4 regions of the Paenibacillus sp. FSL M7-1046 genome follow, and region 1 is predicted to be linked to each of the others. Evidence: riboswitches for the same ligand, from Rfam matches in the RefSeq annotation. Region 1 holds a riboswitch; each other region holds the start of a gene.
The links. Region 1 has a riboswitch for cyclic di-AMP ahead of NYE29_RS09895 (3D domain-containing protein). Riboswitches for the same ligand answer to the same signal wherever they lie in the genome.

Region 1 (7,339 bases):
TGCAGCACTTTGCCCGGCACCTCGAAATAAGCCGCCTCCTTGGGGGATTGCGGCCAGCCTCCCGCAACAGTCTCTCCGCTGCGCTGGCTCTGTTCCTGACGGTCCTTACGCAACCTTGTCAATGATTCCTTCGCTTTGATCTGTGCCTGCTGTCCCCGTTCTGTAATACGGGTAGGCGGCACTTGAACCAAGTCGTCCAGGGGAGCATCCGCCAACAGGCGGAATTCTGTGCCTTTGATTACGGCTCCACTCTGCACGATGTTCTCCACCCGGAAAGTTACATCTCCACCATAAGATTTGCGAACGACCAAGTCTCCTAAATTCATGACAACACCACCTCTACCCCCATCGTATGGGCAAAGGTCATGGTTGGTTCTTAAACAGCCGCATTTTCACAAGATAAAGCGCGATGTTTCACGCTGCATACTCTAGGCGATTCCTGCCGCCAGCAGCACAGCGCTAAGCCGGGCGTACTCCGCAATACTCAGCGTCTCCCCGCGGCGGGTTGGCTCTATGCCAGCCTCAGCCAGCAGCGCCTCCAGGCGCTCACGGCCTTCTCCCGGGAAGAAGCGGGCCTTGAGATTGTTTGCAATTGTCTTGCGCCGCTGGGTGAAGGAAGCCTGGACCACCTCAAAGAAATGCTTCTCATCAGCCACATCAACCGGCGGACGTTCTCTGACCTTCAGCCGGATTACAGCAGATTCCACATTTGGCTGCGGGATGAAGACCGTACGCGGCACAATACAGACCAGCTCAGGCTCACTGTAGTATTGCACGGCTATGCTGAGGCTTCCATATTCTTTGCCGCCCGGAGAGGCCGCCATACGCTCAGCAACCTCCTTCTGGATCATTACCACGATATTATCCAGCGGAAGTTTCTCCTCCAGCAGTTTCATCAGTATAGGGGTTGTCACATAATACGGCAGGTTGGCAACCACACTTACTTTGTCGACGGTTGCAAAATCCTCTGTGAAGAGTTCCTGCAGGTTTACCTTCAGCACATCATCATTGCGGATTTTGACATGCGGGTACGGAGACAATACATCCCGGAGAATCGGAATTAGTCTGCGGTCGATCTCTACAGCAGTCACCGCACCCGCAGCCATGGCCAGCCGTTCAGTAAGCGCCCCGATACCCGGACCAATCTCCAGGGCGCCCGAAGAGTCGGTTAATTCTGCTGCGTCCACTATTTTATCAAGGATATTCTGGTCGATCAGAAAGTTCTGTCCCAGACTTTTTTTGAACGAAAAACCGTAGCGCTGAATAATTTCTTTGGTCCGTACTGGCGATGAGATCTTGTTATTGCCACTCATGAAGTAATGCCTCCCTGATCAATTTGTGCGAGAGCTCCGGAGAATTCTTCCCGCGTGATGCCAAACATAGCCAGCCGCTTGTATAGCTGTTTGCCGTTGCAATACCCGATGCCAAGCACGTTGCCCAGCGCCATCCTGCGCTCAGCCGCTCGCGGATGCACCAGCATGCCCGCCGCCATAAGATCCTCCAGCCCAATTAGGGCAGGGGCCCCTTCAAAGGAGGTATGTACATGCTGCAGCGCATGACGGATCGCTTCCGGTGATGCATTCTCAACACCGATATCCCCTTTGCGTGTAGCATCCTTCTCCGGGATGAATGCATGCTTGCAGCCTGGCACCTTGGAGGAGACAATCTTGCGGATGCGTTCGCCGGCATGATCGGGATCCGTAAGGATGATCACGCCTCTGCGTTCCATTGCCAGGGCTATCTTGGCGATAACCTTGCGGTCTACCGCTGAACCGCCAGTCTCTATCGTATCGGCCTCCACCGCCCGCTTGACGGCAACCGTATCACTCTTGCCTTCCACCACAATTAATTCCTTAATCATACACGTTGCTCCTTCCTGTAAAACACAAAAAGAAGAGGATTCGCTCCCCTTCTTTTTGGCTAAAGAATGTATAAGTGATGAGCGGCAGCCCGTTCTGTCAGTGCTACCCTCACTATAGCTTATAAACCGTTAATTTGCAAAAACAGACCTCGTTAATTCAGCTCCGGCTTCACTGGACCGATCACATAAATGGTCCGGGACTTGCGGCCGAAATTACGGGCATGGCTCAGTGAATCGTAATAAACATCCAACTTGTTGCCTTTGATGGCACCGCCGGTATCCTCTGCTCGGCGAAACCCTAATCCCTCAATGTACACCCACCAGCCGATAGGAATTACATTCGGGTCCACAGCTATTGTCCGGCCTTCTGTTACGCGTGTGCCAGAAGCCGTGCGGGTCCCAATGCCTGGCTCTTCCGAAGAATAGGCTGTCATCGACACATTTTTGATCATCTTCTTGTATTGGAAATCTACGCCTGCCTTGTGCACGACGTTACTGCTTTTTGCGGAAACTTTGGTTGTTTTGGATGCTGTACTTTTTTTGGAAGTTGTCACAGCAGCTACAACGGGCTTTGGCAGGGGCTTCGTACCAACATAAACAATTTTATGTTTGGTAACCGTCTGTACTTCCTTGCCAATCATGCGCATAGAGACCAGTTCTCCATCTTGGTAGACCTTCTCGATATGCTGGACCATGACGCCTGGTGCGCCTAACTGTGCCACTTTTACGGTTCCCTTGTTCAGGGAAGGATCTGAGGTCTTAATGACCTGGAATGGCAAATTTTGCTTCCGCTCTACAATCTGCTTGTTGATGCGGACAATTTTAATTCCCATGCCGGCCGATACTGTGGTGTCAAGCGAAGGATATATCTTGTCATTGCTTTTCAGGCTTAAACCCAGTTTGCTAATGGCGTCACCGATAGTGTCTTCGGTGGTGTACAGCGTTTTTGTTGCTCCATCCGCAGTGAGACTAAACTTCTGCGCACGATTGATCACGACACGGTCGCCGTCCTGTATCTCATCACTAAGGCCAATAGATAATTCATCATGCGGCTGCAGCGAAATTTGTTCCTTAGCCAGCACATCACTGAGCAGCGCTTCGCGCGTTTCCAGCGTCTGTGCTTTCCCGTCTATTACTAAAAATATCTCTTTCTTGCTCTGACCGTGTACGTACAGCAGAATGAGCAGCGCGATAACGATTGATACCGCACCTGCAAGCGAAAGTAAGCGAGGATTCACTTGCTTCCACCGTAATGCGAAAGACCTGCTGGATGATTGCGAATCATGGGATACTTCTGGTTGGAATACGCCCACTCTCTCCATCCTCCTTACATAGCCCCGTCGTCAAGTTGTATATCAAGGTGACTGTATGATTGCTGACGAAACTAGGTTTGAGATTGCAACAGGATACGCCCGCATTGCTTCAGCGTTTCCTGCTCATGGATCGCCTGCCCGGCATAATTACTCCAGATACCTGTTATACAACAGTATGCTGGGAACATTCGCATTATTCAAAACAAAAAAAGCCCAAAAAAGAGTTCACAGAGGACTCTTTCGTGGCTTCTCCGGATGTCAGAATACGCGGGAATGTTTATGCACGAGGTTTCCTCTCTTACTTGCGCTTACGGGGTTAGCTGTCGGGTTCGGGCATAAGAGAGACGCCCTATCTTAGGTCACCCGCTCACGGCGGTTGCCCTCAAATTCACCCCAAAGACCACGTGAAGAAATCAAATAAATTCTGCGGCATTTCTGTGTTGTACTCTATGTACGGACATGCGGCAGGCATTATTGGTTCCCCCGTTCTCCATACGGAGACTCAGCGAGACGATCCATGATTCAGTGACTGTCACAGTAACAACAGCTCACTGCACTGAAAAGATGATATCCTGTTTTGATGCATGTTGTAAAGGACGATTCAACCACGTTTACGCAAAAAAATGATTAAAATATTGTAATATTCAGCCGTTTTTAAATTAAAAAAGTTTAATATATCGGCTATACTTCATTTTTCACCGCTTTTACTCCCGATTTCAGACAATCCCAAATCGTTCCAGTGCGTTCGCATACGTAATTTCCGCCAATTTCTGTAAATCAATCCCTTTTATTTCCGCGGCAGCCTCTGCTACTAATCTCACATGTGCGCTCTCATTTCGCTTGCCCCGGAAAGGGTGCGGTGTCAAATAAGGCGAGTCCGTTTCAATCAGCAGCCGGTCCAGCGGAGTCTGGGCCAGCACCTCTTTTGGCACTCTGGCATTCTTGAATGTAATCGGTCCGCCGAAGGACAGGTGAAAGCCTAAATCCAGGCACATTTTGGCTATTTCCCAGCTGCCGGAGAAGGAGTGCATCACCCCGCCTATTTCATCAGCCTTCTCTTCACGGAGAATCCGCACCACATCCTCATGAGCATCACGGTTATGAATACAAATCGGCATTTTCAGCTCACGGGCTAGTCCGATTTGTTTGCGGAACACTTCATGCTGTACCTCTTTGGGAGAGGTATCCCAATAGTAATCCAACCCAATTTCTCCGATGGCGACTACTTTTTTATGACTGCACAGTGAGGCGATCCACTCGAGATCCCCGTCCCTCATATCAATGGCATCCTGCGGATGCCAGCCGACGGCTGCATAAATATAATCATAGGTTTCAGCAAGCTTCATGGTTGTTGGGATTGTTTCCCTGTTAAAGCCAATATTAATCATTTTGGTAACTCCTGCCTCGAGCGCATTGGCGATTACCTTTTCGCGGTCCTCGTCGAATTGTGGAGCATCCAGATGGGTGTGCGTGTCGAACAATTGCATGTTACATCCTCTTTTCTGTCATAATTTCTATGATGAATTCCAAGTATTTTTGGATTACTTTGCAAAGATTTCTGCGATTGAAGAAGGCAGCATTGGAAGGGCTTTCTGCAGCTTATCCTGTGGAAAATACAGGTGATACCGGCCGCGGTGAATTCCGCTGATGGAGCGTACGATATCTGAAACTTCAGAGATCTCCCTCAGTTTGTCATGGCGGTCAAGCAGCAGGATTTGCTTGCTGTCAAAGCCTTGTCCCGGACGAAACACATCATAGGGCAAATCTGTCGGAAAATCAATTTCCAGATCATAATCGGCATCTAGCCCTGCCACGGCAAAGCTGCGGCGTATTTCGTCAATCGTCTCGGAATCAAGGTTCTCCATCTCTACATATTTATACAGTTTACGATGAATAAACCGGCTGCACAAGTCGCTTAACAACTCATCCTTCTCCAAAGTCCACTGCATGAAGGCGGTCTGTATCATAGCTTCGTCCAGCAGCAGATATTGCTCCACCGTAACCTCTCCGCGGAACAAATCACCTAAAGGATCAATCATGAACCGGAATTCATAACCGCTCTGGTACAGCTCTTTGGCTCTGCGGAAAATTTGCCGCAAAATGATTTCGGAACTGCGTGTGACCGGGTGAAAATATACCTGCCAGTACATTTGATAGCGCGACATTAAGTAATCCTCGATAGCGTGCATCCCTGACTCCTTAACCACTACTCTTCCATGGTACGGGCGCAGCATTCTTAGGATCCTGTCAATATCGATCGTCCCATAGTTTACTCCCGTGTAGTATGCATCGCGGAGCAGATAATCCATGCGGTCAGCATCCAGAGGGCCGGAAACCAAGTTGACTACAATTTCATGCTCATATGTTTTGGAGATTACCGAAGCTACCTTGCCGGGAAAATCCTCTGCCACATCCCGCAGAATCGCGGTGATCTCCGTGTCCTCCAGAATGATCCGGCAGGTCCAGTCTTCATGGTTCATTTCAAAGGCTTCTTCTATAGAATGGGAGAACGGGCCATGCCCCAAATCATGCAGCAGCGCTGCACATAGAGTGAGCAGGCTCTCCTCCGGCATCCAATCCTTATACCCGCTTCGCTCGAACTGCGAAATGATACGGCGTGTAATTTCGTAGACACCAAGAGAATGTGAAAATCGGCTATGCTCTGCACCATGAAAGGTTAGATAGGAGGTGCCAAGCTGACGGATGCGCCGCAGACGCTGAAATTCCTTAGTATTGATCAATCGCCAGATAATTGTGTCCTGCACGTGAATATAGTTATGAACCGGATCTTTGAAAACCTTCTCTTCTGTCAGCGGTTGCTTCATGTGTTCAACTCCTTCGAATAATATAATTAGAAATAAGAGGTAATAGGTAGTATAATAATGAATAATGTCGCACTTTGTCGAACTATGTCATTTTAACGTTTTACAAATCGACAATTTAATTTTATCTGCATTTGTATAAATTTATGTGTAATGTAGGCGATATAAAAGTTTTATTAAAAAATTCCTTAAAATTAGCCTCAAAAAAGGTTGACTGTTTTGGGAATGGTTGGTATTATAAATATCATAAAACGGTGAACAATGTCGAATAATGACGCTTTTGAACATTGAGAGGAGCAACGATTGTAATGATGAAATCAACAGGAATTGTAAGAAAAGTAGATGAGCTTGGACGGGTTGTTATTCCGATCGAATTGCGCCGTACACTGGGCATTGGAGAAAAAGATGCGCTCGAAATTTACGTGGACGGTGAGCGGATCATGCTTAAAAAATACGAGCCAGCTTGCATTTTCTGCGGCAATGCTGAGAATGTAACCTATTTCAAAGGAAAAATTGTTTGTCATGAATGCATTTCTGCTATCCCTACCCCTGTGACAAACTAGAACAAATAGGTTATAATAGGAACTAATCAAATTGTTAATTCTAACCTTTTTATATCTCCTTGGCCTCCCGTTGATGCGGGAGGTATTTTTTATGCTTTTTTACCCTCCCAAACCCTCCCTACAGGGAGGGCCCCAAGGGCCCCGGCCCTCTGGACACCCGGAAGCTTGTCTAAACTCGGCGGCTGCGCGGAAGAGAGTAACGGTAGCGGCAGACCGGCCCTCTTTCGGGCAAGCCCTCAGGGCCTTGCCATGCGAGGGATTTCGCCATAGGCCGTTCGCCTATGGCGGCTGCGCGAAGGCGCTCCCATGCAACGTTTGGGCGATAAAGCCGCTCTCCCTACGGGAATCGCTATACGGTGGCACGGGCCAGTGACTTTAGCGCTTGCTGGTTGCTGGCTGGTGAGCTGCTTTTTCTGCTTTTGCCCGCTCTCCCTGCGGGAATCGCTTTACGAAGATAAATGCCCTTTACTCCCTGTCCAACAATGCATTGTAAATATCGCGTTTGGCCAAGCCACGGTCTGCGGCGGCTTTTTTCATAGCTTCCTTCCGTGCCATTCCTGCGTTTTCATAGTGAGCGACATGCAGCTCAATGCTGAGCTCACGCCACCAGGAGGATTCAGCAATCTCAGCCTCTTCTTTGCTTTCCCCTTCAACCACGATTACATATTCGCCAAGCGGCGGATGTTCGGCCAGCCAAGCAGAACATTCCTCAATCGTTCCGCGCAGAAACTCCTCATAACGTTTTGTCAGTTCACGGGCCAGTACTACCCGGCGGTTGCC
Region 2 (7,339 bases), 4.7 Mb from region 1:
AACGGCTTTGCCGTCTTCAAAAGGACGATATCCAGCGGTCGAATGGCCCGGGATATCGTCCTCTTTTCACATGCGGGATTGCTGCAAAAGCCATCTTTGCTTATTAAAACGGCAGGCCGGCATAAGCATTATGACTCGGTCTGCCGTTGATATGCGAATTTTTGGACAGCTTAGCCGCGTAGAATTTGAACCATGGATTCAAAGCCGCTGCTGGCCAGATGAGGATGTCTCAAGCAGGCTCTCCGGTATGCCTTGAGGATTTCGCCGTGAAGCGGATGTTCGGCCGGAACCCCTAACCGGGAGGCAAGCACTGCGCTTAAACCGGCAGTCCGAATTTCTTCCTGGAGAAGCACAGCTTCCTGATCATTAGGGTCGCCATAGAGAAGTGCGGAAGTAATGGCCGACACCAGATACGAGGTCTCTAGACCAAGCTCATGGGCAAGCATAGCAGGCCGCAGCAGCCGGTCGTTTGGTGAAAGCTTGCGAAGCGGGGAACGGGCTACGCGCGATATTTTATCGTTGAAGTTCGGGTTGATGAACCGGTCCATGATCTTATGGATATATCTGTCGTGCGCCGCAGGATCAAAACCGTATAAATGGACCAGCAACGCGCCGGTCTCCTGCAGCACTCCGCGGACACGGTCCTTAATTCCGGGGTCGGACATCGCCTCCTGAATGCTGGAGCAGCCCTCCAGGTAACCAAAATACGCTGCGCTGCAATGCCCGGTATTCACCGTAAACAGCTTCCGTTCAAGATAGGAATCGAGGGAGTCTACATAATGGACGCCTTTGATTTCCGTATAATCAGCGATTAATTCGCTGCGGGGAATGACCCATTCACTGAACGGCTCCACTACGATTTCCAGCGGATCTTTATGCGTCTGTACTGGAACGATGCGATCCACCATAACATCGGGGAAGGCGACACAGCGGTCTGCACGCCCCTTTAAAGGCTGCTTTAAATGGCGGTAGACCAGATTTTTAAGCTTTTGGCTGCTCCCTACGCCATTCTCGCAGGCAATAATATGAAGCGGCTTCGGATAGGCGTTGCTGTTTAGCCTGTTCTCAATACCCTGCGCGATGGCTCCGGCAATGTCCTTCAGCGCTGTTAGCCCGACCGCTGTCGTCACGATCTCAGCCTCTGCTACAGCTTGGGCCACCTGTTCCTGGTCCTTCAGATGAAGGGCGGTTACATTCTCCACAATAAAGCGGTCCCGCTCATCATTGGCAAGGGTAACAGGATAGCGCCCCCGTTCCTGCAGCTGAGCGATTTTCAGCCTATTTCTTCCGACAAAACAAACCTCATAACCGGAGTCTGACAGCACTGGACCGATAAATCCCCGGCCAATATTGCCCGCTCCAAAATGTACGGCTCTCAAATCGGTGTCCCCCTTAAGTAATTTCAACTCTTTATAATTTCACAAATTATAGTTGTTATACGCAGAAATTAGTACACTGTAGTGTTTTATACCTGCACACCAGAGATTTCGAAGCAACTCCGGGAAACTACGTGATCGAAGTCCAAAAGACTCAGGCTTTCGGTCTGGTGATGCGGCATATCAAATTCAAGAAAGCGGGTAATGGCATTCGGGATCACCACACAGAACATTCCAGCAGCAGCTGCAGCTCTTGCGCCGTTTGGCGAATCCTCAATAGCGACTGCCTCATGTGGTTTAATGTCAAGAGAGGACATGACCTGGTTATACAACTCCGGATCAGGCTTCACCTTCTCCACATGATCGGAGGTGCGGATGCTCTCGAAATAATCGCGTATGCCCAGCAGCTCCAAATGCCGTTCCACCCAGTCCATAGAGGAGCTGGAAGCAAGGCCAATCCGCAGTCCGGCGTCCTTGGCAGCATCCAGATATTGCTGAATTCCCGGCCGCATCTGTTCCAGCTCCATCAGCTTGCTGTGCCTCTGCTGGACCGCTATTCTGAATGCCATCCGGTCGATAGGCAGCTTAAGGTCAGTCATCAAATATTCGTAGGGATTAAAACTGTTAAGGCTGGTGCCTATGCAAGTAGAATACTGTTCCAGCGACAGGTCTACCCCATGCTCTCCATAGGCTTCGCTAAAAGCGGTGTACCAAGCTGTTTCCGTGTCGATAATCGTTCCGTCAAAATCAAATATAATCCCTTTGATCAAATCAACCATCTCCCTCGCAGTAGTCCGGTAAGCTAAGCTCACACAAAAGCGTGCAATTCGCCTCCAAAAATGCTTCCGGCTGGCGTCTGTCTGTAAAAACCATAACAAAGGTTTTCTGCCCGCGTCAACCGGGGCAGCTTATCTTCCATCACATGAGTACGGTTACAATTGCACAAAAACGAAACCGGGGACAAACCTAAAAAAACGCTTTCCCGGTCGCTCCTGTTTGCACCAAAAAAACCTTTCTGTGCAAAGGATTTCGTGTTTCTATGTCTTGCGGCCGGGACTCTGCGTATGATGCATTTCAAGAAGACCGGCAACCCCTCAACAAAAAAAATTTCTACTCTGCTGATTGGGCTTGGTCCCGTATGCCTTGCCGCTGGCAAGTTTTGCTTTGACTTTTCAAAACTTTCCGGGTTATACTTTATCTACGCTTAATTTCCAGCCTTTGGGCAGGAAAGCGGGGGAACCAGTCTTTTGGGGCGAATCATTCACAGAATGTAGGGTACCATCTTACCCGAGTCCGTCAGCTAACCTCGTCAGTAGTGGATGGGTCTGCTTTTTTAGGTATATTCATAACCAGAGACCCTTGCTAAGGGTCTCTTTTTTGTATTCACATGACCCTGCTGGCAGCAGTTTGGCTATCGACCTCAAGGCTCCCTTACTTCTCACACTATGAGACCAAGGAGAGATGCAAGTGCAAAAGATAAGGTACATAACGGATATCAGCAAGGTTGCCATGCTGTCTGAAACGGAGAAAGAAAAGCTGAAGGAGATCACCGGCAAATTCGCCTTTCGGGTCAATGACTATTATCTGTCGCTGATCGACTGGGACGACCCGGGTGATCCGATCCGCAGGCTCGTCATTCCAAGTGAAGGTGAACTTGCGGAGTACGGCTGCTGGGATGCATCCGATGAGGGAATGAATTATGTAGTGCCGGGATGTCAGCACAAATACAGAACAACAGCCCTTCTGATTGTCTCCGAGGTGTGTGGAGCTTACTGCCGCTACTGCTTCCGCAAGCGCCTGTTCCGCAATGATGTGAAGGAAGCACAAACCGATGTGGCTCCGGGCTTGGAATACATCAGGAATCATCCTGAGATCAATAATGTGCTGCTTACCGGCGGAGACAGCCTGATTCTCTCTACCTCCAAGCTGCGCTTCATCATCGAAAGTCTGAGATCCATTGACCATGTGAAGATTATCCGGCTGGGCTCCAAAATCCCCGTATTTAATCCCATGCGCATTTATCAGGACGAAGAACTGCTGGAACTAATCCGTACCTATTCATCGGAGGACAAACGCATTTACGTCATGGCGCATATTAATCATCCCCGGGAAATTACGCCCGAAGCCAAACAAGCATTCAGAGCACTTCATAATGCCGGGGCAATCGTGGTTAATCAAACGCCGGTGCTGAAAGGCATCAACGATGATCCGGCGGTACTCGGAGAACTGCTCGACCGGCTGTCCTGGGCCGGAGTCACTCCCTATTATTTCTTCGTGAACCGGCCCATTGCCGGCAACCGCGAGTTCGTTCTGCCGCTGGAGCGTGTCTACAACATTGTTGAGGAAGCCAAGGCCAGAACCTCAGGTCTGGGTAAAAGAGTCCGTCTATCCATGAGCCACTCCTCCGGCAAAATCGAGATACTGGCGATTGAAGACGGCATGGCCTATCTGAAATACCATCAGTCCAGAGCGCAGGAGTACGGCAAATTTATGATCCTGGAATGTCCACCGGATGCAGAATGGTTCGATGATCTTCCCGGCAGCGAGAAGCACTGGACCCATCCTGCTTACACTTCCCAGATCCCGCAGCTCCTATAAAAGCCAGCACAGTCCCCTTGTATCAGCATCGGGACTGTTTAGCGTGCTTACCGGCTATTCCATCCCCTGTGAGAACAGCTTGCTGATGAGTGCTCTCCGGCTGGATACGCCGGTCTTGGAGAAGATCGATTTCAGGTGATCCTGTACGGTGTACGCAGAAATATGCAGCGACTCCGCCAGCTCCTTGGTAGATAATCCCCGGGACAGCATCTCGGCCAGCTGCTTCTCCCTGGCGGTCAGCTGGCAGGCATCGGCCAGCAGCCGGAAGATCTCCGAGGACTTGGCATAGACAAAGGCAACGGCCAGCTCCGTCTTCCCGCCGCTTCCTTCAAGCCTGCTGGCCGTAACTGTCAAGTATGCCCCATCCTCGACACGCAGGCATAATTTCGCCTTGGAAGGCAACCCTCCTGGTTCCGTATTCTCGCCAAGTGCCCGCAGGCATACGGCGTTGACCGGCCGGGGAAGAACTCCGTGATCCAAACGTTCCAGCTGTTGCAGACGGTTCATCCAATATTGAGCCGCACTATTCGCGCTGACCGGAAGCAGCTGGTCCGTCAGAATCATGATTCCACTGTCCTCCGGTGCGCTATCCATCCGTCCCAGAGGGGGCTCGGAGGCATAGCTGCGGAGTGCGCCGGCAATCAGCGGAACAACAGATGATATCACCGCACACTCCCGCTCCTGAAAAGGAGGTTCGTGCTGTGACCGGAACAAGGTTAAGAACCCCCAGCAGCCACCGCCTTCAACCAGCGCAGCCCGGAGCTCGTCTCCCAGGCCCGCAGGCTGGAGTACGTTGCGGTAACGTTCACTCCGCCCGGGCTGCCCTTCCGTTACGCCACTTAAACAGGCGACCGGCACTGCCGCAGCAGCCAACTGCTCATATTTCATATAATCCTCATGCAGATATTCATATTCAAACAGCTGCGGGTGCAGCTCCTCAAGACCCTGCTCTGTGATCGCCCCGGTGGACAGCAGCGTATGCGGGTCCACGGTAGTGCAGCAGGCAGCGGTAAACGGAATGTACTGCCGCAGCTTGGAGATTACCGCCTCCCTGTATTGCGGAGATGTCATTCTCATCTCCTGCCGGTTGATTTCCAGCATCCTCAAGCCTTTTAGAACCTCGCTCATCCTGATGTCCTTTCCAAATCCCACATATGTGGGATAGCCTATTCCGTGTTTAATCCTGATAATTAGTAATAATTCTTATTATATATCAGGAGAACTCACATTCAAGCTATAGAGACAGGAGCAGATATCATGCAAGAGAAACATTTACATCATGCCAGAGACTGGGAGCATCCCGATGTTCAGCATTACGAGACAACAATCGCTGCCAAAATACCGGGGTATCCTCTGCTATATGACATCATGGAGCAATTGCTGAGTGCACACCTCGGCGGTGAAACTCCGGCAGACCTGCTGATTGTCGGGGCCGGAGGCGGACAAGAATTGATAACCCTCGGCGCACAGCATGAGCACTGGCGGCTCACTGGCATTGATCTGTCAACGGCAATGCTTGAGCTTGCCCGGCAGCGGATGCAGCGCACGGAGCTGGCCGCTGAAATTACTCTCCAGCAGAGCACGGTTGATGAACTTGATAAGAACAAGCTGTTTGACGCTGCCACATGCATGCTAGTGCTTCACTTTGTCAAGGAAACCGGACAGAAGCAGCGGATGCTGGAAGAAATCCATAGCCGGCTTCAGGAGGGGGCGATACTCGTTGTGGCAACCTTAAGCGGGGACGTCCGTTCTATCCCCGGGTCCTTGCCGCTAAAAGCATGGAAAAACCACATGCTGGCTGGCGGGATTTCCGGGCAGGAATGCGAATGGTTCGAGCATTCCATCGGTGAAACCTCCTTCCCCCTTCCGGAACATGAACTTCTGGCGTTGCTCGCAAGCAGCGGGTTCTCCGGTGTCACCCGCTTTTTCAGCTCCTATCTGATTGATGGCTGGTTCGCTGTGAAGCAAGGAAAAGAGGTTGCGAAATGAAAACAGATATAGTGGTTGTCGGCGGGTATGGCCATGTCGGCGCAGAAATATGCCGGCTTCTGGGAGAACAGCATCCTGGAGTGGTATATGCGGCGGGACGAAGCCTGGAACGTGCGGAACAATTCTGCAGGACGACAGACGGCAAAGTGAAGCCGCTGCGGCTTAGTGTGGGAGAAGCGGTAGATGGAGAACTGCTGAAGCGGACCAAGCTGGTGGTCATGTGCCTGGATCAGCAGGATACCGCGTTTGCGGAGGCTTGCCTGCGCAGCGGAACCCATTATGTCGATGTGTCGGCAAATGGGGAATACTTCCGGCTGCTTCAGAGCCTGGGAGACACAGTGGCCGGGCTCAAGGGCACGGCTGTTCTAAGCGTGGGGCTTGCTCCCGGGTTAACCAATCTGCTATCCCTCAAAGCGGTGAATGAACTGGATACACGTGAGCGCATCGATATCTCCATCATGCTGGGTCTGGGTGACAGCCACGGCCAAGCTGCCCTGGAATGGACGGTTGATAGTCTCGGCTCTGCCTTTGAGCGTGTGGAGCAAGGACGCAAGGTTGCCGCAAGAAGCTTCACGGAACGTAAGCAGGTGAATTTCGGAGGTACGCCGGGAACGCGCAAGACCTACCTTTTCCCTTTTTCCGATCAGCAGATCCTGCCCTATACCTTGAAAGTCCCTTCTGTCGCTACACGTTTATGCTTTGATTCCCGGTCGGCCACCTCCGGCATCGCTCTTATGCGAAAAATTGGCTTAACCGCCCTCTTCCGCAACAAAGTCATCCGCAAGCTCACGGTCCAGGCTTTCGGCAAACTTCGGCTGGGTTCAGAACAATATGCCGTCAAAGTCGATGCTTATGGTGTTCGGGGCGCTAAAGCTGTTGTCATGGAAGCCGGTATCGAAGGAATGCGGGAATCCGCAATCACTGCCAGAGTGGCCGCCGGGGTTGCCCTGAGTGTATATGAGGAAACCCATCCGGCGGGAATACATCATATTGAGCAGCTGTTCAAGCTTCAGGCAAACGGTACGCAGCTCTCCTTGAGTTCAGCAGCCGGGGCCTCCGGCAGAGCCGATTATCCCCTTGACGGGCTTACGTTCTGGTCCGTTGTCCGCTCGCAGTAAGAGGTTCCCGATCTTTATCCTCTTGGCAATTCAATGAGGAATGTCGAGCCCTGGCCCGGCTTGCTGCTCACAATAATCCGTCCCCCGCACAGGTCGACAATCCGTTTGGCCAAAGGCAGTCCGAGCCCGTTCCCGTAAGAAGCCCGTGCTTTGTCGCCCTGGTAGAACTTTTCAAAGATATGCCGCTGCACCTCCGGGGTCATGCCGATTCCGGTATCGGTAATTTCAACACTCACGTTCTGTGGGGATTCGGTCAAG
Region 3 (7,339 bases), 3.5 Mb from region 1:
TGCGCGTAGCGGGAGGCATGGTTCAAATCATGCACCACCATAATGATCGTGCGGCCCTCTTCCTGGTTCAGCTTCTGCAGCAGCTGCAGTACTTCCAGCTGGTGAGCCATGTCAAGGAACGTGGTCGGCTCGTCAAGGAACAGGATATCTGTCTGTTGTGCTAGAGCCATGGCAATCCAGGCACGCTGGCGCTGTCCACCGGAGAGGCGGTCGATTGGACGATCATGGAACTCTTCCATCCCGGTAACGGAAATCGCATTGGCGATAATCGCACGGTCTTCAGGAGTCATGGTGCCGAAGCCCTTCTGATGCGGGTAACGCCCGTATCCAACCAGTTCGGATACAGTCAGTCCGTCCGGAGCCGTCGGGTTTTGCGGCAGGATGGCCAGTTGGCGAGCCACTTCTTTAGTAGATAGGGTATGAATTGATTTGCCGTCGAGCATGACATTGCCGCTCTTAGGTTTCATAATCCGCGCCATCGTCTTGAGAATCGTGGATTTCCCGGAGCCGTTCGCTCCTACCAGCGCTGTGATCTTCCCTGTTGGGAGAGACAGGTTCAACCCTTTAACAATCGTAGCCTCCGCATAACCAATACTCAGCTGTTCTGTATTCAAACGTTCCGACATGATCTTCACTCCTTGAAAGTTTTATGGAGCATGCGCTCCTTTAAGATTAACGACGCAATAAAACTGACTTCGTAAGCATTCGCTTAGTTTTATGGAGCATTTTGCTCCTTTAGTTAATCAGGCCTTTGATTTGGCCAGTAAATATAGGAAATAGGGAGCGCCGATCAGCGCAACTACAATACCTGTCGGTATTTCAGCCGGCTGCAGAATCCAGCGGCCGATAGTATCCGCAGTAAGCAGCAGCAGCGCGCCGATTAAGGCACAGGCAGGCAGCAGCACCTGATGCTTCGGTCCAACGAGCCTGCGGGCGAGATGGGGCGCAATCAGCCCCACAAAGCCTATGCCGCCGCTTACGGCGACACAGGAGCCGGACAGCGCGACTGCGGCGGCCAGCAGCAGAATGCGTTCCTTCTCCACCGGCATGCCCAGCCCGGCCGATGTTTGGTCCCCGAGGTTAAGTACATTCAGCACCCGGGCTTTGTAGAACGCAAATGGCAGCAAAATAGCTATCCAAGGTGTCAGCGCAAGCACAAATCTCCAGTCGCCGCCCCAGATTTTACCTGCCATCCAGATCGCCACAAACTGATAATTCTGCGGATCCAGCCTTAACGACAGGATCAATTGGAAAGCATAGATGCCTGCACCTACAGCGATCCCGATAAGTATCATTCTTGTCGGCGAGAGGCCATCCTCACGCCGGAAAGACAGGAAATAAATAAGTGCAGCTGTAAGACTTGCTCCGGCCAGCGCCAGCAGCGGAAGAACAAAGATTGGAGCTGCCGAGGTTGCCGGAACAAATGAGATAAAGATAATCACCGCAAACCCGGCACCGGCATTAATCCCCAGTGTAGAAGGCTCTGCCAGCGCATTGCGCGATAAGCTTTGCAGAATGCAGCCGGAAACCGCAAACCCTGCGCCGACAAGCAGCGAGATCACTATGCGCGGTAGCCGGAAATCAAAAAGAATCAGCTTTTGCTGCTGCGTTCCCTCTCCAAGGACTGTGTGTAAAACATCCAGCGGTGATAATCGCATTAACCCGGTGTTCATACTGACAATAAAGATGACCACGATAAGAACCGCAAGTGAAGTCAATATAGCTGCTTCCCGGGTACGGCGTTGTTTCCCGGTGGGTGAGCGCAGAGCTTTGCTCATGACAGCTCCCCCTTCCGTTTACTCGCCAAGTAAATAAAGAACGGCACGCCGATCACTGCGATTAAAGCGCCTAGCGGTGTTTCATAAGGCGCGTTAATCATTCTAGCCGCAATATCAGCAAATACAATTAGTAAGCTGCCGAGTACTGCAGAGCAGGGAATAATCCAGCGGTAATCGACACCAACCAGATAACGGGTAATATGGGGGATAATCAGCCCCACAAAAGCAATCGGTCCAACCGTCGAAACCGCGGAGCCGGCGAGAATCACTACAATAATAATCCCGGCTGTTTGCACTAGCCTGGTCCGCTGTCCAAGCCCCGCCGCTACATCGCGTCCGAGACTAAGGAGTGTAATGGATCGGGAGATCAGCAGAGATCCTATCAGAGCTGCCGCAATCCAGGGAAACAAAATACGAAGCTGTGTCCAATTCGTCCCGCCGATCCCGCCTGCCATCCAGAAGGCAATATCCTGGGACAGATGAAACAGAATCGCGATTCCCTGGCTTACCGCCAGCAGCATAGCACTTACAGCGGCGCCGGCAAGGGTCAGACGCAGCGGGGTTAAGCCGCTATGGGAGAGCGAGCCAATCCCGAACACAAGAATGGCCGCCGCTGCAGCGCCGATGAAGCAGTACAGCATGATGTAGAGAAAAGAAGCAGATGACGCAAAAGCAAAAGCTAACGCCAATCCTGCGCCGGCACCGGCATTCAGACCCAGCAAGCCGGAATCTGCCAGCGGATTGCGGGTCATGCCCTGCATAATTGCTCCTGCGACGGCGAAACAAGTACCAACCAGCGCTCCCGCCAAAGCACGGGGAATCCGCAGTTCCCGAATAATCTGATGCTGCTGCAGATCCGGATTAAACCGGAAGACTGCCTCCCATACCGTCACCAGTCTAATATCCGCGGCACCCACCGAAACGGAAAGTGCCAGACCAAAGACGACAGCGGCAAGGCCGAAAATCAAAATAACTACCGCAGCAACCGGCCTTGTCTTCAGCGGTTGATCTCCTGACGGATTTGTATTGTTAGCTATAGAACGTGTGGATGACACCATAAGTCTTCCCCTTAATAGGATGAGTTCAATGTTGTAATGAGAACAACTATCATTCTCATTATCGCAAATATCTGAATTATGTACAAGCTTTCACAGCTCGCACTTTCACTGTGAACGATTAAGTCAATGTCCTAAAAAAAGGTGCAGGTCTTTGTATCTCAAGATACAAGAACCTGCACATCCCTCCACCGCTGAAGAGTTCTCTCTACACACAGTTAAGGCTGATTATTTCACGAGAAAACTCAAGACATCATCAATGGTTTTGGAGTTGGCAATGGCTCCGCTGTACAGCCAGCTGCTTGCCTCGCTAAGTTCATGAACATTTCCAGCCTTAACCGCAGGGATACCCTTCCAGATTGCTCCGTTAAGAATGTCAGAGGCTTCGGTCTTGTCACTGTTCACCAGGAAGATATGATCTGCGGTCAGTTCAGCCAATTTCTCCAGCGTGATCGGATTCCAGGTTGCTCTGGATGCCGCAGGGATTTCTGTAACCAGGTTTGGTTGCTTCAAACCCAGATCCCCGTACAATACAGCACCACTGCTGCGTGTTTCATCTACTATAAAGAAGTTCTTCGACACCAGCCACAGAATGGCGACCGAATCATCACCAATGGAGCTGCTGATTTTGGCTTTTGCATCTGCTGCTTTTTGATCGTAATCCGCAATGGCTTGTTCAGCTTCAGTGCTCTTGTTCAGGAGCTCACCGATTTTGAGCAGCGATTTGCGCCAGTCTTTGCTAATCTTGTCACCAAGGACATAAGTAGGTGCAATTTTGTTCAACTGGTCATACAGACCGTTCTGCACACTAGACTCAGACTGCACAATGTGGAAATCCGGGGCAAAGCTGGTCACAGCCTCCAGCGGAAGATCATAGCTGATGGTTGGCACATCTTTAAGATCAGCAATCAGATATTCCTGGGTTCCGTTTGTCACGGACCACTGCGCTACCGGGGTAACGCCCAGTGTTACCAGGTAGTCTTCCATATAAGAAGCAAGTACGCGCTGCGGATTAGCCGGTACCGTGACTTCATGTCCCATGGCGTCTGTCACCGTTTTCTCTGTAGCCGGCGCAGTTGTTTCCGTTGGCGCTGCCGTTGCTTCAGCAGTAGCCGTAGCCGTAGGTGCAGGTGCAGCGGTAGCTTCCGCTCCAGAATTTGCAGCATTCTCATTATTGCCATTGCCGCAAGCGGACAAGAACAAAGTCATAGCCATACATCCGATCAATGCCAGCTTCATGCTGCCTGATCTCTTATTGTTCGAAAACATTAAATACCCCTCCTGTATTTACAAGCATTAATGGTCAAAGGTGTCCGAGGCCTTCGCCTTACTTTTTAAATGATATTGATTCTCATTATCTCTGTCAACAAAATTATTCGTTCTATAAAAAAAGGTTGCCTCCGCAAGCTACGGAAACAACCTCTGCTAACCATATTTATCTGCCTATTTGTGCAAATGATAGGGCACTGTTGCTACAACTATATCTTTTTGATTCATTAGATAAGAACGAATGAACAGGCTGGTCTGATTATGCAGGATCGCCTGCCACCAATGTTTGGTAATGAACTGTGGAATCAATACGGTAATATGATCTGTAGTAGCGGTCTTCCACTCTACGGTATCGATAAATTTCACCAGTGGGCGGATAATGCTGCGGTAACGGGAACGAAGCACGATCAGGCGTACACCCGGGTTCCATTCCTCCCATTTCTGCTCCATCTTGTGAATTTCCTCTTCATCAAAACCAACGTAGACTGCCACCACATTATCTGTTAACGACTTCGCATAACTGATCGAATGCAGCACAGCGCGTGTCACACCCGCAACAGGAACAACAACGGTACTTCCTTTAATCAACGGTTTATCCGTAGCAGGACATATGCGAAGCTGATCAGCTATATTCATATAATGACGGTGAATGCGGTGGAATACGAACATGACAACCGGCAGGAAGATGAAGGCCATCCACACGCTGGAAAACTTGGTAATGATAAAGATAAGCGTAATCGTCAGGGTAGTCAGCATACCGATTGTATTGACTACAAATTTATTCTGCCAGCCTTTCGGCTTCGTTTTGAACCAGTGCACCATCATGCCAAGCTGCGACAGCGTAAAAGGGATAAATACCCCGACTGCATACAGCGGAATCAGCCCTTCTGTATTTCCGTGGAAAGCAGCTACAAGCACAGCCGATAATACTCCGAGAAAGATAATACCATTAGAGAAGCCCAGACGGTCTCCCCGGACCATGAAGGCATGAGGCAAATATTTATCTTTGGCGAACATGAACGCGAGCAGCGGAAACGCCGAGTAAGCTGTATTCGCCGCCAGGAACAAGATGACAGCCGTTATCCCTTGGATGAAAAAGTACAAACCGCCCCGGCCAAACGTAGATTCGGCAATTTGCGACACGACGGTGGATTTCTCATTAGGAGTAATACCATACCAGTATGCCAGCAGCGTAATGCCGGTGAACATCAATCCGAGGATGCCTCCCATCAGCATCAAGGTTTTGGCGGCGTTTTTTTCCGCTGGAGCTTTGAAGTTCGGAATGGCATTCGATACCGCTTCTACCCCGGTCAGTGCCGAACAACCGGAACTGAAGGCTTTGAGTAATAGGAACAGGCTGACATTGGAAACGGCGGAACCGATTTCCGGGATTTCGGCATGAGCGCCGCCTGTAATATATTTGTACACCCCGGCAATGATGAGTACAAAGATAGAGACCACGAACAGATACACCGGGATGGCAATAAATGAAGCGGACTCCGTCACCCCGCGGAGATTGATAATCGTCAAGATCAGAATGACGGAGACTGCAATAAGGACAGTATGATTATGAAGACTCGGAAAGGCCGATGTGATCGCATCCGTTCCCGCTGAAGCACTAACTGCAACCGTAAGAATGTAATCTACCAATAAAGAGCCGCCAGCCAAGAGGCCGGTAGGAACGCCCAGATTGCTTTTTGCCACGATATACGCTCCGCCGCCTTGCGGATAGGCAAAGATGGTCTGGCGATAGGAAAAAATAAGGATGGCCAGCAGGCCCAATACGGCTAATGCAATCGGCAATGAATACCAGATGGCGGTGAAGCCCGCGGCCACCAGTACAATCAGAATTTGCTCCGTTCCGTAGGCCACAGACGAGAGTGCATCGGAAGACAGAACAGCCAGTGCTTTCACCTTGGATAACTTTTCATGATCGAGTTCGTTCGACTTCATCGGACGCCCGATCAATAGTCGTTTTACCTTGCTTACCATTGTAGTAACAGTTCCTCTCTTTGTTGAGTTGAAACGGTAATACCGCGCGCCGTTTTCATTGGCAGGTTTCATAAATGCAGGCACAAAAATAAGCATACGGAAATGATCCGCATGCTTACGCATGCTCATTATCCCACCCTTGCTTACGAGGTTAGCTGGCGGATTCGGGCTGTGGTAGCCCTACGGTTCCGGTCATACTGACCTGCCTCCGATTCACCCCATTGACGTTGCCGTCAAGTTTGGTTCCCCCGTTTTTCCTTGCGGAAAATTCAGCGCATATTCAACTTCTCACAAGGACTAATAATAGTCTACAATAGCTTTTCAGTAAAGCGGTGAAAAAAATGAAAAAAGAATGAAAAAACATCCAAAAAGCTCAAATCCAAGATCGGGGATAAGTGGATCTTTCATTCTCTTTCATTATCCCAGCGTTCCGTGATTTTTGAGTGTTTTGGATGTTAATTGTGACAGAAATTAAGGAAATATTTTTGCTCTAAATTCTGCTTAGCCTTTTCTTATTCTGCTGGCTCTTCTTGGCGCCCGGTCCAGAGCAAAATTGCGATTAGAGCAAAAGCAATCAACGCAAGCAGAGGTACCGTAATGAACCCTAAAAAGTTCAAATAATCCTCATTGCAGGGTACACCAATTTTGCATGGCAAAATTTTACTGAGTGCAGGAATTTTCTGCTCTGCGTAATGGTACAGGGAGATGCTCCCGCCTATCAGACATAAAGGCAGCACATAAGGAATGATGCGTTTATCTCCCCGGTACGTGGCAATTCCGAGCAGAATCAGCTGAGGATACATAAAGATACGCTGGAACCAGCATAGCCTGCAGGGTTCATAATGCAGCACTTCACTAAGATACAAGCTTCCTGCTACTGCAATTACGGAAACAAACCAGGCCAGATACAGGCAGTGGCGTCTGCAGAAGGTAGAGAATTTCATCATTTGGCATCCGCCGAATCAAGGGCGATTTGCACCTGCGAGTCGATGGCTTCAATATCAAAGGCCTTGTCTACCTTGACTCCATTAACAAATACAGTAGGAGTAGAGGTCACTTTGCTGTCTTCGGCCAGCTTCATATCTCTCTGCAGTTCACTTTCATAGGTGCGTTCCTCAATGTCTTTACGCAAGAGGTCAAAATCTATCGGCAGGTTCTCTTTCTGCGCCAGGCTTACCAGGTAATCAGCGGTCGCCCACTCTTCGCTCTCATCGCCCTGATTAGCATAGATTGCGTCATAATAGG
Region 4 (7,339 bases), 3.7 Mb from region 1:
CTTTCGGATGGACCAAATTGGAAAGCGTACGAAGGTATCTTTCAGGCCTTGAAAATTTAACGGACTTAAGGGTCTAAGGTAGGGTTGCCCAAAAGATTCTAGCTTGCATAAATGTATGAAAATGAGTGTTAACCCAAATGATATCCCAATATATCCGAATAATGAGGCAGCAATCATCAATGGAAACCGCATAAACCGGATAGCAGAGCTCATTTCGTTGGAAGGGATAAGAAAAGATGCAATGGCAGTCAACGCTACAACAATGATCATCGAATAAGAAACCAATCCTGCCTTAACAATTGCATCCCCGATAACCAACCCCCCAACAATCCCAATAGTTTGACCTACACGGCTGGGCAGACGAAGTCCTGCTTCCCGCAGCAATTCGAATATAAGTTCAAGCAGCATCGCTTCAATTAGCGGAGGAAAAGGGACCCGGGTCAATAAACCTTGAATCGAAAAGAACAATTGCAAGGGAAGGACATTGGAGTGGAAAGAAACGGTGGCAATGTAGAGCGCAGGCAACTGAAATGCTGTTACAAAGCCGATCAGACGGATAAACCGGACAAAAGAAGCGATCATCCATCGATTGTTATAGTCATCCGGTGTCTGATAAAAGCTGAAAAAGCTCGCCGGCAAAATCAGAGCTGTAGGGTCCCCATCCAGCAGTATGGCGACATATCCGTCCAGTAAATAGGATGAGGTATGGTCCGGACGCTCCGTATTTATTAGTTGTGGAAATATGGAGAAGGAGTTATCCTCCGTTAATTCCTGAATAAAGCCAGTGGAGATTACCCAATCGATCGAAATCTTCTTTATTCTTGATTCTACAATTTTTATCAATTCTGGGTTGGCGATGTTCTCCATATATACTAAGCCTACCTGTTTGGGGGCGAATTTCCCAAGTGTGAAGTAGCGGACAATAAGGTTTGGGGATGCTATTTGTTTCCGGATCAGGTATAAGTTAACCTTCATTTGTTCAATAAAACCGTTATGAGCTCCCCGAATAACCCCTTCATTCTCAGGCTCGCTAATGCTTCGTTCGTATTTGGCAGGAGTGAAGAGGACATAAAATTCAGACATTCCTTCTAAAAAATAAAGACAGCTTCCTTCAAGAAGTCCCTGAATGCCTTGGTTTAGTTGTGTTTCCAAATTGAAACTAAGGGTCGTGAAAAGCTCAGAGAGGTCTTTGTCCTGATTACGGCTAAAAGGAACAATCACGTTTCGTTCAATCAATTCCGTATCAGTGAGAGAGTCCAGATAAAAGACCATTCCTTCCTTTCCCTGAAAGGATAAGCTTCTTTTTTTGAGGTCACTTGTATGGAACAGTGCGGCTTCGATGTAATCGGAATTTTGATTTACAGAAGGAAATGAGGTCTGAGTTTGGTTAGTCATAATAAGGCGCTCAACTTTCGATTAATTTTGCTTTTAACGTTCCCGAATGATTTGCAGAATATTCCTGACAGGAACTTTAATGTGTGATACAGATGAGTACGGCAGATGATGTTGAGCAGCATACGTTTCTGTTTTGTTTTCCTAGGACATGAAGCGGAGCAAAAATGAGCAAATCATCGACCGCTTAAGAGCAACACCAAAGAATGCGCCTTCATTCGTGAAGTGGTGGCATTTTAAGCTTCTTTTGCCATCCGCAACGTTTTACATTAAATGGTCACAGGCGTAAGATTCAAATCAACAACCGAATATATTTTAACTGTTCTCAAATGGCTGAATTCCGATAATGGGAACGGGGGAACCAATGGTGAATGCGGCTTTTGCTCAGATAGCTGCCGCTCACTTGGGGTGAATCCTTGCTGCGTGCTGAAAAGCCGCTTCTTACAAGGTAGGGCAATCTCGCTGCCCGAATCCGTCAGCTAACCCCGTAAGCCTCGAAGAGAGAGGATGAGCGCCATGATCGATTAACCGACCACGGAGAGCCCTGACGCTTCTGTGGTCTTTTTGCTGCGCATGCAGAAAGGAAAGATGATCTGTATAAGTGTTTAGAAATCCTATAACAACGATAATAAGAGTCATTGGGCACTATCTAAATTGCTTTCAAGGGGGGATTGTTATCGTTACTGTATTTATCGTGTGCTTCTGGGTTGGATTGCTGCTTCTCCTCAGCGGCGGATTTCATGGGCATGGCCTGGCCGGTCATCTTCATGTGGGAGGTGGCGAAGCTGGTGGTCCGGGCTTTATGCCCATACTCCCTCTGATGGTGTTTGTCACGGTTTGGGGCGGCAGTGGTTATGTGCTTACCCGGTTCAGCGGAATGAATATGCTAGCAGTGGTGCTGATCTGCACCGTGCTTGCCTTGCTGCTGGGCTGTCTGATGTATGCGGTGTTGGCCCGGGTGATGACTCGGTATGACAGTAGCATGAATAAAATGGATTATGAGCAGGCGGGACAACTCGGGTACATCAGTATTTCAGCTGTGGATGGAGCAGTTGGAGAAATGAAATATGTGCTGCATGGAACGATGCGTTCTATTGGTGTGCGGGCAGAAACCGGCCAGCAGCTCGTCAAGGGTGACAGGGTGATTATTTTGAAGGTGGATAAAGGAATGGCGGTAGTCACCCTCTTCGAGAGGGAAAACGAACAATTATAAATAACGGGGAGTGTCGAACCGAATGGTTATTCTTTATTTAATCTCGGCAATTGTTGTTGTTATCCTGCTGGCTTTGTTCAGTATCGTGAACGCTTATAAAAAGGTACCGCCCAATCAGGCGATGATTGTATTCGGCCTCGGCGGAAAAAGAGTGGTTCAGGGTGGCGGGACGTTCGTCATTCCCGGCTTCCAAAACAATAAGACCATCTCCATGATGCTGATGAGCTTCGATGTCATCCCGGCGCAGGCGATGTTCTCCCGGCAGGGCATCAAGCTCAACCTAGAGGCGGTTGCCCAAATTAAGATTAAAAGCGATCCTACCGCTATTCTGACTGCCAGTGAGCAGTTTATCGACAGGCCGGAAGAAGACCGCGAGACGATTATCCTGCATTCGGTGGAAGGCCATCTGCGCGGCTTGATCGGACAATTAACGGTGGAATCCATTCTAAAGACACCTGACGAAATCAACAGCAAGATGCGGGAAACCTGCTCGGAAGACCTCGACAAGATGGGGCTTGAGGTGGTCAGCTTCACCATTAAGAAAATTACTGACGACAAAGGGTATATCGACAACATGGGAGTTCCGGAAATTGAGCGCATCCGCCGCGATGCCAGCATCGCCAAGGCGGAAGCGGAACGCGACATTCAGATCAAGCAAGCCGAAGCAGAGAAAGAATCCTCCATTGCCAAAGCCAATGCGCATCAGGCCACCATTGAAGCGGGAACCGCCGCCCGCGCCAAGGAATCTCTGTTCGAGAAGGATTTGAACATTAAGCAGGCGGACTTTAAACTGGAGACTGAAGTGAAAAAAGCACAAGCGGATCTTGCGTACGAGTTGCAGCAGAACAAAATCAAGCAGTCGCTGGTTACCGAACAGGTCAAGATCACGCAGATGGAAGCGGAGGCCAACCGGACCGTCCGGGAAATCGAAGTTGAGCTGAAACAGAAGGAGCTGGAGGCAACGGTGATTAAGCCTGCTGAGGCGGAGAACCAGGCTACGATCATGAGAGCGGAAGCAGCCAAGCAGCGGAAAATTCTTGAGGCGGAAGCAGAGGCGGCCACAATGACCAAACGGGGGCTGGCAACAGCGGAAGCAGAGCTGGCGAAGGGGAAAGCCAACGCAGAAATTGTTCAACTGGCCGGAGCGGCGGAAGCGGGGGCACTGGAGAAGAAAGCTGAAGCGTACAAACAGTTCACGCAAGCCGCACTTATAGTGGAATTCTTGAAGGTTCTGCCAGAGCTGGCTGACAAAATCGCTTCCCCGCTGGCCAAGGTCGATAAGATTACAGTGATTTCCCAGGATGGAGCATCCTCCGGCGTGAACAAAATTACCGGCGATATCGCCAAAATCATGGCCCAGATTCCTGAATTGACGCAGTCGCTTACCGGTATGAACGTGACAGAGGCTCTCAGCGGGCTGCTCGGCCGGGATAAAGAGCAATAGTTCTATACAAGCTGGGATATTGAATTCCTTGCATAAGCAACGCTCTATTATGGAAAACTTCTGTAGTGCGAATAAACAGCATGATTCCATGTTTGGAGACTTATTTTGATTTCCTAGGAGGTTAAGATTATGACAAATCAGGATCCGCAGGAGCTGCTTAAGCGAAAACACGAGATGGATGAGCAAAAAAGGCAGTTCACAAATTTCTCCCGAAGTGTTTGCGGCCATGGTGAGTTAGAAGCAGGCCAGGAATTCAGTATTGACCGGGTGCCTGACGATCAGAACCGTATGAAATCTGTTGAGAACAAACGTGATTGATCTGAAGAAAAATCTTCTCCGAGAAATGTAAAAATGTCCGTGTCGAAGGACAAGAACATAGTACCATTCAAAGTCGCTAACTTGGCGGCTTTTTTTGTTTTTTTAAGGTATCAAGTTCTTGTCCCGAGCAAAGGACAAAACTTGGTACTATTCCGCATTAATGGATGTCTAATCATAAATCATTCTTATTCTATATAACTGGAATTTCTTATGTATAAAAGATTGTTTATGGAACAACATACACATAATACGCACATTATGGATAGGTTGGTGATCTTCATTCATGCGACAAAAAAAGAGTCTATTTCTGCTGATGATCTTTATATTAATTGTAACTTCGGGATGCAAAAGTCAGGAATTGAGACATAAAGAACAAGATTTAGTCCGAGTGAAATCCATAAACGGTGAAAACACAAAGAAAGTCGTTTTACTGGTGATCGATTCATTAATGGCTCAAGCAATTGATAAAGGCATAGAGCAACTACCCACTATACAATTTCTGATCAAACACGGCCAATATTTTAAAAACCTTGTCAGTTCTTTTCCTACCATGTCAGTGACGATTGACAGTTCTCTGATTACAGGAACATATCCGGATGTACATCATGTGCCTGGTTTGACATGGTATTCGGCGAAGGAAAAAAAACTTATCAATTATGGTACCGGACCGATGGAGATCATCAAACTTGGTGCTGACAGTGTATTGGTTGATGCGTTAGTCAACTTGAACGACCGTCACTTAAACCGAAACATGCCCACCATTTACGAAGACTTGGCCCGAAGCGGGATGAAATCCGGCAGTATTAACGGTTTGATATACCGGGGCACCGTTGATCATACTTTATCCATTCCTCTCTGGATTCAAGGTCCTACTTCATTACCTAAAACAATTCCTGTAAAGGGCCCCGATTTTTTAACGCTGGGTTCATTGTCAGATCCGCTTGAAGGCATTCAAAAACTGCCTGACGGTTTAACCCGTCGCATCGGTTTTAACAATCAACATTCCGTTGAAACCGCCCAATATCTAATAAAGGCAAATAAATTACCGGATTTTTTGTATGTTTATCTACCTGATTTGGATCAAAAAATTCATAAAAAGGGTCCTTCAGAGTTAAAAGGAGTCAAGGAAGTAGATAGACAGCTCGAATCATTATTGCAAAGCTTTGGTTCGCCGGAGGAAGCTTTGGACAAGGCGGTTTTTATTATTGTTGGAGATAGTGGGATGACCAAAATCTTGCCTGTCCAAGATAACCCGGTTATCGATTTGGCTACCTTTTTCAACGACTATAAAGTGTTGCGTCAGGAAGAGTCAGTAACGGATGATACTGAAATCATTCTCGCTGTCAATGAAACTATGGCCTATGTCTATACTCTTAAAGCGGACAAGCTAAAAGACATTGCCTATTTATTAAAAGCTGATCCTCGCATTGATGTAATTTCATGGAAAGAAAAGGAGTGGATCTACGCAATTCAAGGTGCAACCTCCAAAAAGCTCAGATTTAAAGCCAATGGCAAACTGATCGATGATTATCAACAAAAATGGGCGGTCGAGCAAGATGTAGAGGTGTTAGATTTGAAAATAGATACTCAACATCATTCATTACAATATGGTGAGTATCCTGATGTGCTCAGGAGGTTATCTGGAGCTTTACATTCTCACCCTGGAGAATTTTTGATTGTCACCGCAAAGCCAGGTTATGAATTGGCAGACATAAGCTCACCGACGCACAAAGGAGGTGGAGGTCACGGCTCTTTTGGACAAGCGGAATCGCTGGTTCCCCTTATCCTTAGTGGAACAGATCAAAAGCCGCAATACTTGCGGATCATAGATTTAAAATCATTCCTGCTTAAGCTTCTAACAAAGTAGCGATTAATGCTTTCCATTTTATTAAATCGGAGATGTATTGGCGGCAATAGCAAAGAGGGCGGCGAAGATAAAATAGAATTCAAACTATAAGACTGCTGCTGCTGACTATGCTGAAATGTTTGAAACGGTTGACGGAATCTCAATTGACGTTGGATACTTTGTTACTTTTGTAACGGATGAATGGGGCAGGGGCAAATAAAACCCTAGTTTTTGTTAAATAACGCATGGAGTAAAAACAAAACTATTTCATGGAGCAGCTTGCCGCGGCAGCTCAATGGATGTCACAGGACAAGAACATAATCCTTTGAGAACCCGCGCCCCACGCGGTTTTTTTTGTTTTAAGGGACCAAGGTTATAGATTCAACTATAAATATAAAGCGGCATTATCAGAACAACCGCTATTGACAAACCACTACTTTGTGTTACTATATAGTGGTAGTAAGTAATACTTAATACCAGTCATACAGAATAGCAAGGGGTGATTGTGCTGGAAAATCTGACGGAAATGCTCAAAGGCGTGCTTGAGGGCTGTGTCCTTGAAATAATAAGCCGCAAAGAAACCTATGGCTACGAAATCACGCGGCGGCTAAACGCCCTCGGCTTCACAGATGTTGTGGAGGGAACGGTGTACACCATCCTGATCCGGCTTGAAAAAAGCAAGCTGGTGGATACCACCAAAAAGCCCTCCGACATGGGTCCTCCGCGAAAGTTTTTTGCGCTCAACGATGCGGGGCGTGAGGAGCTGCGGAGGTTCTGGGAAAAATGGGGGTTTGTTGCGTCGAAAATCAACCAATTAAAGGAGGAGTAGTAACAATGCTTGATTCAATCATAAAATTGATAATAGGTGACATGGAAGAAAAACGGGCCTATAAACAAATGATGAAGAGGGTTGACGTCTTGCCGAAAGATTATCGGTTTGCATTTCGCAAAATTCAACATTATATGTTTAGTGTTGGCCCCCTTGGCGGTGACATGACGATATTTACGGACTTGACGATGTTTAAGGACTTAGTGGATTTATTTGAAGCAAGTGCGGCAGAGGGCAGGCAGGTTCTTGATGTCATAGGCAGTGACGTCGGCAAGTTTTCTGATGAGTTTATGCGCG

Region 2: it holds a riboswitch for cyclic di-AMP, as region 1 does, so the genes downstream of both, NYE29_RS31585 (KamA family radical SAM protein) here and NYE29_RS09895 (3D domain-containing protein) in region 1, are expected to answer to the same signal.
Region 3: it holds a riboswitch for cyclic di-AMP, as region 1 does, so the genes downstream of both, NYE29_RS25855 (APC family permease) here and NYE29_RS09895 (3D domain-containing protein) in region 1, are expected to answer to the same signal.
Region 4: it holds a riboswitch for cyclic di-AMP, as region 1 does, so the genes downstream of both, NYE29_RS26555 (hypothetical protein) here and NYE29_RS09895 (3D domain-containing protein) in region 1, are expected to answer to the same signal.

The regions. Positions count from the first base shown of each region.
Region 1 covers NZ_JBBOXB010000001.1:2,281,197-2,288,535, forward strand. The annotation lists gene yabG (sporulation peptidase YabG) at 1-326, opposite strand, end outside; gene rsmA (16S rRNA (adenine(1518)-N(6)/adenine(1519)-N(6))-dimethyltransferase RsmA) at 429-1,313, opposite strand; gene rnmV (ribonuclease M5) at 1,310-1,861, opposite strand; gene NYE29_RS09895 (3D domain-containing protein) at 2,014-3,174, opposite strand; cyclic di-AMP (ydaO/yuaA leader) riboswitch at 3,465-3,692, opposite strand; gene NYE29_RS09900 (TatD family hydrolase) at 3,891-4,661, opposite strand; gene NYE29_RS09905 (HD domain-containing protein) at 4,716-5,999, opposite strand; gene NYE29_RS09910 (AbrB/MazE/SpoVT family DNA-binding domain-containing protein) at 6,305-6,559, shown strand; gene rsmI (16S rRNA (cytidine(1402)-2'-O)-methyltransferase) at 7,025-7,339, opposite strand, start outside.
Region 2 covers NZ_JBBOXB010000001.1:7,029,117-7,036,455, forward strand. The annotation lists gene NYE29_RS31570 (mannitol-1-phosphate 5-dehydrogenase) at 171-1,379, opposite strand; gene NYE29_RS31575 (HAD family hydrolase) at 1,466-2,146, opposite strand; gene NYE29_RS31580 (hypothetical protein) at 2,315-2,584, shown strand; cyclic di-AMP (ydaO/yuaA leader) riboswitch at 2,568-2,706, shown strand; gene NYE29_RS31585 (KamA family radical SAM protein) at 2,838-3,974, shown strand; gene NYE29_RS31590 (helix-turn-helix transcriptional regulator) at 4,029-5,102, opposite strand; gene NYE29_RS31595 (class I SAM-dependent methyltransferase) at 5,232-5,963, shown strand; gene NYE29_RS31600 (saccharopine dehydrogenase family protein) at 5,960-7,081, shown strand; gene NYE29_RS31605 (HAMP domain-containing sensor histidine kinase) at 7,096-7,339, opposite strand, start outside.
Region 3 covers NZ_JBBOXB010000001.1:5,789,700-5,797,038, reverse strand. The annotation lists gene NYE29_RS25875 (ABC transporter ATP-binding protein) at 1-626, opposite strand, end outside; gene NYE29_RS25870 (FecCD family ABC transporter permease) at 744-1,778, opposite strand; gene NYE29_RS25865 (FecCD family ABC transporter permease) at 1,775-2,836, opposite strand; gene NYE29_RS25860 (iron-hydroxamate ABC transporter substrate-binding protein) at 3,062-4,102, opposite strand; gene NYE29_RS25855 (APC family permease) at 4,277-6,094, opposite strand; cyclic di-AMP (ydaO/yuaA leader) riboswitch at 6,220-6,379, opposite strand; gene NYE29_RS25850 (disulfide oxidoreductase) at 6,607-7,038, opposite strand; gene NYE29_RS25845 (DsbA family protein) at 7,038-7,339, opposite strand, start outside.
Region 4 covers NZ_JBBOXB010000001.1:5,952,519-5,959,857, reverse strand. The annotation lists gene NYE29_RS26560 (spore germination protein) at 1-1,395, opposite strand, end outside; cyclic di-AMP (ydaO/yuaA leader) riboswitch at 1,714-1,901, shown strand; gene NYE29_RS26555 (hypothetical protein) at 2,087-2,605, shown strand; gene NYE29_RS26550 (flotillin family protein) at 2,628-4,049, shown strand; gene NYE29_RS26545 (hypothetical protein) at 4,179-4,367, shown strand; gene NYE29_RS26540 (alkaline phosphatase family protein) at 4,651-6,234, shown strand; gene NYE29_RS26535 (PadR family transcriptional regulator) at 6,740-7,042, shown strand; gene NYE29_RS26530 (DUF1048 domain-containing protein) at 7,048-7,339, shown strand, end outside.